Regions from separate parts of the Fusibacter sp. QWL-12 genome, predicted to be linked through region 2. Evidence: riboswitches for the same ligand, from Rfam matches in the RefSeq annotation. Region 2 holds a riboswitch; each other region holds the start of a gene.
What was found. A riboswitch is a leader RNA that binds a small molecule or an ion and turns the genes downstream of it on or off. The one in region 2 is predicted to bind cobalamin.
Positions count from the first base shown of each region.

Region 1: it holds a riboswitch for cobalamin, as region 2 does, so the genes downstream of both, AC4PID_RS13745 (cobyric acid synthase) here and AC4PID_RS11665 (sirohydrochlorin chelatase) in region 2, are expected to answer to the same signal.
Region 3: it holds a riboswitch for cobalamin, as region 2 does, so the genes downstream of both, cbiQ (cobalt ECF transporter T component CbiQ) here and AC4PID_RS11665 (sirohydrochlorin chelatase) in region 2, are expected to answer to the same signal.
Region 4: it holds a riboswitch for cobalamin, as region 2 does, so the genes downstream of both, cobT (nicotinate-nucleotide--dimethylbenzimidazole phosphoribosyltransferase) here and AC4PID_RS11665 (sirohydrochlorin chelatase) in region 2, are expected to answer to the same signal.

Region 1 is NZ_CM178745.1:2,862,729-2,864,933, forward strand. Features, by position in the region: gene AC4PID_RS13735 (ACT domain-containing protein) at 1-62, opposite strand, end outside; gene AC4PID_RS13740 (peroxiredoxin) at 226-687, shown strand; cobalamin riboswitch at 820-995, shown strand; gene AC4PID_RS13745 (cobyric acid synthase) at 1,125-2,205, shown strand, end outside.
Region 2 is NZ_CM178745.1:2,396,442-2,398,646, forward strand. Features, by position in the region: gene AC4PID_RS11660 (mechanosensitive ion channel domain-containing protein) at 1-592, shown strand, start outside; cobalamin riboswitch at 657-832, shown strand; gene AC4PID_RS11665 (sirohydrochlorin chelatase) at 970-1,326, shown strand; gene AC4PID_RS11670 (precorrin-8X methylmutase) at 1,328-1,975, shown strand; gene cbiD (cobalt-precorrin-5B (C(1))-methyltransferase CbiD) at 1,975-2,205, shown strand, end outside.
Region 3 is NZ_CM178745.1:1,926,261-1,928,465, forward strand. Features, by position in the region: gene AC4PID_RS09415 (energy-coupling factor ABC transporter ATP-binding protein) at 1-129, opposite strand, end outside; gene cbiQ (cobalt ECF transporter T component CbiQ) at 131-1,015, opposite strand; cobalamin riboswitch at 1,167-1,349, opposite strand; gene AC4PID_RS09425 (Na-translocating system protein MpsC family protein) at 1,550-1,951, shown strand; gene AC4PID_RS09430 (methyl-accepting chemotaxis protein) at 2,069-2,205, shown strand, end outside.
Region 4 is NZ_CM178745.1:729,176-731,380, forward strand. Features, by position in the region: gene AC4PID_RS03935 (pyridoxal phosphate-dependent aminotransferase) at 1-752, opposite strand, end outside; cobalamin riboswitch at 868-1,039, shown strand; gene cobT (nicotinate-nucleotide--dimethylbenzimidazole phosphoribosyltransferase) at 1,179-2,205, shown strand, end outside.

The DNA of each region.
Region 1 (2,205 bases), 470 kb from region 2:
ACTTTTAAGAACACTTCTGGAAGAACATTAATGTGAATCATTAAAAAATTACCTTTTTCCATATTGCCTCCCTGTCTTTCTATCGCGTACAACTGTACGTCGTTTGCATTACAAGGATTATAGCATAGGTTAATCACAGTGACAATAAAATGCTTGAGAAAAATAATGTTTTTTTTCTTGAACAAGGGTATAATACAGTTAAATACAATTATTTGGAGGCATAAAATGTCGTATTTTAAAGAGATAATTGAGTTACCTGCAACTGGTAATAAAGTGATTACTTTGGACTTATTAAAAAATCAAAATTTTGTTCTCTATTTTTATCCTAAAGATAATACTTCTGCTTGTACAACCGAAGCGATAGAGTTTGGTGAACTATATGATGATTTTCGAGCGCTCGGATATCATGTTTATGGCATTAGTAAAGATACGCTGAGTTCACATGAAAAATTTAAAGACAAATATCAAATTCCGTTCACGCTAATTAGTGATAAAGATAAATTATTGCTAACTGATTTTGATGTTATCAAGGATAAAAAAATGTATGGAAAAGCAGTGAAGGGGACCGTAAGATCAACATTCATTTTTAATGAAGGTTTGAGATGTGTGAAAGAGTTTCGCGACATAAAAGCGGTCGGTCATGCAAAAGAAGTTTTGAATTTTATTGAAGAACATCTTGAAAAGTAACAGATTAAATAATATACTATATATTGATCGTTATTGTATGTCTCGATCTAAATATAGTATATTTTTAATTAGAAGGGCATAAATATTTTGTTTATAGCTTGACAATTATTTGTCACAAGATTATAATGAGTTTAATTGAATAGCCATCTAGGTGCTTAGCCATAAGCTAAGAGGGAAAGAGGTTGAAATCCTCTGCAGCCCCCGCTACTGTAATTAGGGATGAAATCCGGAATACCACCGATTATCGGGAAGGTCGGAAAGTAAAGTGAACTATAAGCCAGGAAACCTGCCTTGATGTAATATAACCAATACTTCGGAGGGAAGTTATGTGGAATGGTAGATACCAGCACACGTTTTCCTCGTGTGCTGTTTTTTTTATACAAGAAAACATTTTCTTATATATTAATGGCGTTTTTTATAGATTATTTGGGGGAAATATGGCGAAAAAAATTATGTTTCAGGGTACGGGTTCATCTGTTGGAAAAAGTTTAATTGTGGCTGCTATGTGTCGTATTTTGAATGACGAAGGCATAAAAGTAGCACCCTATAAATCACAGAATATGGCATTGAACTCTTTTATTACAGAAGACGGAAAAGAAATGGGGCGTGCGCAAGTGGTTCAAGCTGAGGCAGCACGTATTAAACCAACTGTGGAAATGAACCCTGTTTTATTAAAGCCTACAAGTGATGTGGGTAGCCAAGTCATATTAAATGGCGTCGTATTTACCAATATGGATGCACTTAATTATTTTTCAGCTAAAGAAATCTTAATTCCCCATGTAAAGGCAGCTTTTGATGCTTTGGCAAATCAGTATGAGGTTGTCGTCATTGAAGGCGCAGGGTCACCAGCTGAGATCAATCTCAGATCGCGAGATATCGTCAATATGGGCTTAGCAGAGCTCGTTGATTCTGATGTGATCATAATCGGAGATGTGGACAAAGGTGGCGTTTTTGCTTCATTATATGGTACTTTTATGCTTTTGAGTGAATCTGAGCAGAAGCGTGTCAAAGGATTTTTGATCAACAAATTTAGAGGGGATGTTAGCTTACTTATGCCAGGCGTTGAAATGCTTGAAAAGCTAATCGATCGCCCATGTGTTGGTGTTATTCCGCATATCCAAAACTTAAAAATAGACGATGAAGACAGCGTGACTGAAAGGTTTAATGCAAATAAAAAAGGCGATATCAAAGTCGGAGTGGTTAAACTCCCTTATATGTCCAATTTTACTGATTTTACTGTTTTTGATATCGAACCCGATGTAAACCTGAATTATTTAACAGAAGCAGAGCAAGTGAGCGATTGTGACCTCATTATCATTCCTGGAAGTAAAAATACGATTCACGACATGCGATTTGTAAGTGAATATGGATTTCAGCAAGCACTTTACAGATACCATAGACAAGGTAAGAAGCTCATAGGCGTCTGTGGTGGTTACCAAATCCTAGGACAAACCATAGAGGATAATTATGGCGTAGAATCAAAAGAAGTGAAAATTAATGGTCTAGGACTTTTAAATG
Region 2 (2,205 bases):
TATATCTGCAGGGATTGCCATTGCATTAAGAGAGATTTTTACCAATATCGCTGCATGGTTCATCATTATCTTTCAAAAGCCATTTGAGGTTGGTGATCGCATTAGCGTGGATGGTAGAAGTGGTGATATTATTGATATCAAACTATTTCAAATCGTGTTGCTTGAAGTGTCATCTGCACAGTACGGCGAACAAAGTACAGGGCGGATCGTTCATATCCCGAACAACTATCTTTTTCTACACGCCATAAGCAATGCCAACAAAGGCTTTGATTATATTTGGAATGAGATTGATGTCGCCATTTCGCTAGACAGTGACTGGGAGAGTTTTAAGTCCATGCTTGAGACGGTGGCTAACAAGCAATCGCTTCATATAACTTCAGATGTAAAAGAGAGCTTACATGAAGCTTCAAAAAGGTATATGCTCTACTATAAGAACATTACGCCAATCGTCTATGTCAAGGTGAGAGAAGGTGCGATCGTTTTAACCGTAAGGTATCTCTGTGAAACGAGAAGAGCAAGAGTGACGGAAGATGCCATGTGGCAAGAAATTCTAAAAGGGGTAAAAGAGCTTGAGGCTGTCAAATTAATATAATGAAATACTGAAGTCTAAGAAAAAAAACTTTGATAATTAATAGACACATGTTATGATGATATAGAACTGAATAACCGTTTTCGGTCCTTTATATAAGGATAATAGGGAATGAGGTTAAAATCCTCAGCAGCCCCCGCTACTGTAAAGACGTACGAAATCTCAAATGCCACTGTTTCATGGGAAGGCGAGAAATTAGGATGATGTCTAAGCCAGGAGACCTGCCAAAACGTATTTTACAATGCAATCTCGGTGGGAGGTTTACTTGATACTACTTTACGTATTGAAAACACGCCCATTGGCGTGTTTTTTTATTTTTGCTACAAAGATTTTTTATGAATACACGCCATAAACGGATTATATAACTGATGGAGGAAAGAATGAAAGCGATATTAATCATTGCGCACGGCAGTAAGGTAAAAGAAACGGATTTGATCATGGAAAGCTATATGAACGCACTCAAACAGCGTCATCCAGAAGTGAAATTTGAAAAGTGCTATCTACAATTGATGGCGCCGTTATTATTGGATGCAGTGGAGAAGTTATATAACGAGGGTGTAACAGAAATTAAGGCGTTTCCTTTCTTCCTATTTAATGGCAATCATATAAAGGAAGATATTCCAGCGGAACTGGACAGTCTTAAAGAAAGATTTTCTGACCTTAAAATTGAGTTTTTAGAGAATATTGGCTTTGATGAGAAGCTTGTGGATGTCATCTGTGAAAGAGTAGGTCTATAGGATGTCTTATATAAAAAAACCAATGATGATTGAAAGTACGAGCTTTGATATCATCGATGACATTATAAAAGAAGAAGGTAGAGTCTATCCAAGTGATTCTGAGATACATCGCCTTATTTTCAGACGCGTCATTCACACCTCAGCAGATTTTGATTATTTGGATAATCTAAAAATAGATCCTGAATTTATCGATGTGTTTGAAAGCGTAATCAACACACCGCTTACAGTTTATACCGATACACAAATGGCACTTTCTGGCATTAACAAGGCAGCTTTTGGTAAGTTACCATGGGAATTAAAATGCCTTGTGGGTGATGAAACTGTAAGAGCGCTTGCAAAAGAGGAAGGCATCACAAGATCTATGGCGGCGGTAAGTGTTGCTCTTCAGAGCGAAGGTAAGAAACTTTTCGTTATTGGCAATGCGCCCACTGCAATATTCAGATTGTTAGAAGCAGATGAAAAAACACTTTCTGACGTGGTGGGTGTGATCGGTGTACCGGTGGGCTTCGTCGGTGCAGCAGAATCCAAGGAAATGCTCTATGAACATGTGATACCAAGTATCGCTGCGCTGGGGAGAAAAGGTGGCAGTAACGTTGCTGCAGCTATCGTCAATGCACTGATGTACTATTTTGTTGGGAGAAATGAGTAATGATAATACTGGGTGAGGATGGCAAGGAACTTAAAACAGGATATACCACAGGTAGTTGTGCAACCGCAGGTGCACTTGCAGCGATGCTACTCTTGACAGAACAAATGGATGTGCCTGCTGTTGCCATAACTTTACCTTCAGGAGACGCATTACAAATTCCTGTTGAAGAAACAAGACAGCTATCGCAAAACTCTGCGATGGCAAGAATTATAAAGGATGCTGGAGAAGAT
Region 3 (2,205 bases), 470 kb from region 2:
ACCATTGGCGCCGATAACGGCGATTTTTTCGCCTTCACTAATGATGAGGTCAATGCCGTTTAAAGCATTCGTACCGCTGCCATAGGTATATTTTAACTGTTTGACTTCAAGTATGGTTTCAGTGCGCATTTTATCCCCTTAAGTATGAATTTAGCCCTACCATGAAAATGAAACTGACGAGAACAGATACTGTTGCTAAAAGCTTAGGATTAAAGTACCTTTCTTCCTCGTAGTAATGGTATTCACCTTCATAACATCTGGATTCCATTGCAATATAGTATTGATTGGCCTTTTTAATAGATTGAATGAGTAGCCCAGCTGCGATTTGACTAAACGTCCTCAGGGAGGCTTTATAGTCGACATAACCATTCCTCGACTCAGCAGCATTTTTCATACGCATCGTAACGTCTAGTAGTATGAAAATAAACCTATAAGTCAGTGCCATCAGCTCTATGATCAAGCTTGGAAGATGACACTTTTTTAGTACTAAGATTACCTCTGAAGATGGCGTAGTAAGCGCCAACATCTGCAAACAGCTAATGGCTGCAAACATTTTTAATCCCAATAATCCAGCTGCTTTCAGAAGATCAAGATTTGTATAGAGATACCCACTCAAAAATCTGACCGATAAACCGGAAGGCACCAGCGTGCTATAATCGACACTAATCGTCAATAGACTCAGAAGTATGAAAGTTATCGGAATTGAAAGAACTCTCAAATACTGAACCAGACTCAGTTTGCCGATAACGACCACAAGAAACATCGCTGTCACCAAGATCATCGTGGAGACCAGCGCAGAATCGAATCCGATTCCCATCAACAGAAGTGAGATTGAAAGAACTGACTTTAGTACTGGGTGCCAGTGTTTTAATCCCGATTGATAGGCATAGTAATCGATTGAGAGCGATTCACCGTGATGATGATGTTTTTTACCTTGCGTCTTTGCTGATTTTAGGACGTTTGCGAAGATGATCATAATCATGATCAAGATATATGATAATGCGATGAGTTTCATTTGATTCCTGCTTTCATAATAAATTAAAATCAAAAAGACCTCTCGAAACGAATTCGAGAGGCCATGTCATCAAAGCTCATAGCAACAAGGTTTTCAGATGCCCAGAATAGGCGCACTTCAACCGTGTATCTCCTCTATATCTTCGTAGAGTTTACAGATACAAGAAATGGCAGGCATTCTGACTTAAGCATCAACATCTTTTCCACCTTCCCAGTTACCCAGTGGCACTACGGAAAAGACTCTTCTATTACAGCGGCGAGACCGTGGGAGATTTACACTCCACTTTCCTTTTAACAGTAGAAAAACCTACTGCACCTATTTCTATTTTTAATTACGACTCTAATTATAATGGGTTGATAAGAAAATATCAATTGAAATTAAAAATAATTTTAGTTGTGTTTGAATCCCCCAATTTCCTGAGTTAATTAAAATGATTCAATTGTGAAGGTGAATTCTAGGGAATTATTTACAAAAAAATGAAGAATAAATTAACTTCCGCAAGTATACTTGCAAATAAATGGTTTTAGTTTTATAATGAAATTGTATATTGTAATAATTTATTCATGTGGTGATGAGTTGATTTTTTCGAATGATGATAAAAGCAGGTTTCTAAAGGCGTTTACAGACATAATAAAAAGTATCAACGGAAAGGGCCCTAAGAATATATATATAAAATATTATGAAGAAGAGCTTCACGTGGTATTACAGGGGGTTGTCACTGAATACGAACGCTATTTAATTGAGAATTTTGGAGATGAAGCGATTGAAGTATTTACTAGCTTTTATCAAAGAGATTGTTTGAATACGGAGTATAAATTTTTAAATAAAATCAACGATCAGTTTCAATTTAGTTTCTATAAATTAGAAGTTGATTTCTTAAATGATATTTTTGTATATAAAATGAAAATTATGCATCAAAGTGATTTGAACGAATAGCTTGGTTGGACTAAAAGAGAGATAATTATCTGGCTGAAAAGTAAAACCGATCTTAATATGTCATATGACATATTTAAGGTCGGTTTTTTTGTTATAAAAAATGAGGGAGGAAAATTTATGAAGGGGTTTAACAATTTAAAAACGGGCACAAAAATTATTTCTGGTTTTATTTTAGTTGCGATTATTACTGCTGTAGTAGGAGTCGTAGGGATGATGGTGACACAAAAAGTGGACGGTTATTTGGAAGAACTATA
Region 4 (2,205 bases), 1.7 Mb from region 2:
TCGCCAGCAAGTCCAAGTGATTTAGAATAAGAATTTACCATTACAGAGTGTCTGAAGTAGTTGTGAATGTTTGGAACAACAACACCATCATATACAAGCGCTTTGTATGGTTCATCAGAAATCAAGTATATTTCTCTACCAAATTTTTCTTCAGCCTCAGTTAATACGCGTCCAATCCCTTTAAGGGTCTCTTCTGAATAGATGACACCAGTAGGGTTATTCGGTGAATTAATAATTACCGCACGTGTTTTTTCCGTGATGACAGACTTGAATGCCTCTAAATCTGGTTCAAATGTCTTTTCATCCGTTTTTAAGATGACTGGAACACCATTGTGATTATTAATATAAAAAATGTACTCAGCAAAATAAGGCGCAAATATAATCACTTCATCTCCAGCATCCATAACCGTTCGCAGAAGTACGTTGATTCCACCTGCTGCGCCAACAGTCATAAGGACATGCTCCTTTGCAATTGGCTGATCGATATCTCTATTGATTGCATCCGCTACCTTTTGTCTAACTTCAGGAAAGCCTGCATTATCCATATATCTATGTGCACCTGGTGTGTCAGCGTTTACAACACTTTTCAACTTATCAGTAACTGATTTAGGGGGTTCAAAATAGGGATTTCCTAAGCTATAGTCATAAACGTTGTCTTCGCCAAATTGCGCCTTGAGCTTGCTCCCCTCAACAAACATTCTTCTGATCCAAGACGCATTCTGTAAATTCTCGCGTACCTCTTTTGAAATCATGATTAACGCCTCCTTATCTATTTTCCTATACTATTATAACATGAAATTGTGCTTATGCAATTTTTTAATAAGGATTAAAATAATTTTATAAATTGACTTGTCTCTCATTCTACGCTAGAATGTAAATGTTATAGGTGCCAATAAATTGGAGAATAGGGAATTAGGTGAAAGTCCTAAGCGAACCCATCACTGTAAGACGGAGCGATCGCATATGCCACTGGGAAACTGGGAAGGCGCGATACGCATTGATGTTGAGCCAGGAGACCTGCCTGTAGTTGAATCAATGGACGACGGTAAAGTTCATTACCCAAGGGATAAGTTTATTCTAAATGATAAACTTACATTGAGGTAATGGGCTTTTTTTTCTGTTGAATTCAGTTCAGACTCACTTTATTGCCCCTAAAAAATTATTTTTGGAGGCCATTTATGAAAGCTTTTACAAACGAATTAAAACAAAAAATCCAACCACTCTGTATGGAAAAGATGACCGCTACACGTCAACGTGTCGATCAACTGGTCAAACCACAAGGCTCACTAGGTGCTCTTGAAGAAATCGCAGTTCAATTGTCTGGGATCTATAAAACCGAAAGACCTACAATTGAAAAGAAAGCAGTCATCGTCATGTGTGCCGATCATGGTGTCTGTGAAGAAGATATAGCATCAGCACCTCCAATTGTCACATGGGTTCAATCCCTTAACATTGCTAAAGGGGTAACAGGTGTAGGTGCATTGGCGAAGCATACCAGTACAACTGTATATGCTGTAGATATCGGGATTAATTTTCAAGAAAAACATCCCTCTCTCATTGATAGAAGAATAGCTAACGGAACTAACAATATCGCTAAATCAGATGCTATGACTACGGAGCAAGCTCTAGAGGCAATCCAAATTGGTATTGAAATGGTACGGATTGCAAAAGAAGAGGGTCATAATCTTATTGCAACAGGCGAAATGGGAATTGGGAATACAACGCCTTCCACTGCTCTTCTCTCTGTCTTAAGTGGTAAATCACCTGAAGAAATCACAGGCGTTGGTGCGAACTTTCCAATTGAAAAGCTATCACATAAGGCATCTGTCATTAGACGTGCCATCGAATCAAAATCAAAGTCACAACTGGAAAACCCAATAGAGTTATTGGCTGCACTTGGTGGATATGATATTGCCGGTATGACCGGAATCATGCTCGGAGGCGCTATCTATCGTGTACCAGTAGTTGTAGATGGCTATATATCAACCGTTTCGGCCTTAATCGCAAAAAAAATAAACCCAGATGTAGTCGCTTTCCTTTTTGCCTCACATGCTTCTGAAGAAAAAAGTGCAAGTTTGGCTACTGAGTTACTCGGTCTTAAGCCCTATCTTCACATGAACATGCGTTTAGGTGAAGGCAGTGGTGCAGTTCTAGCGTTTGGTCTAATTGAGTCAGCATGTGCGATGAATAATGATATGATAACTT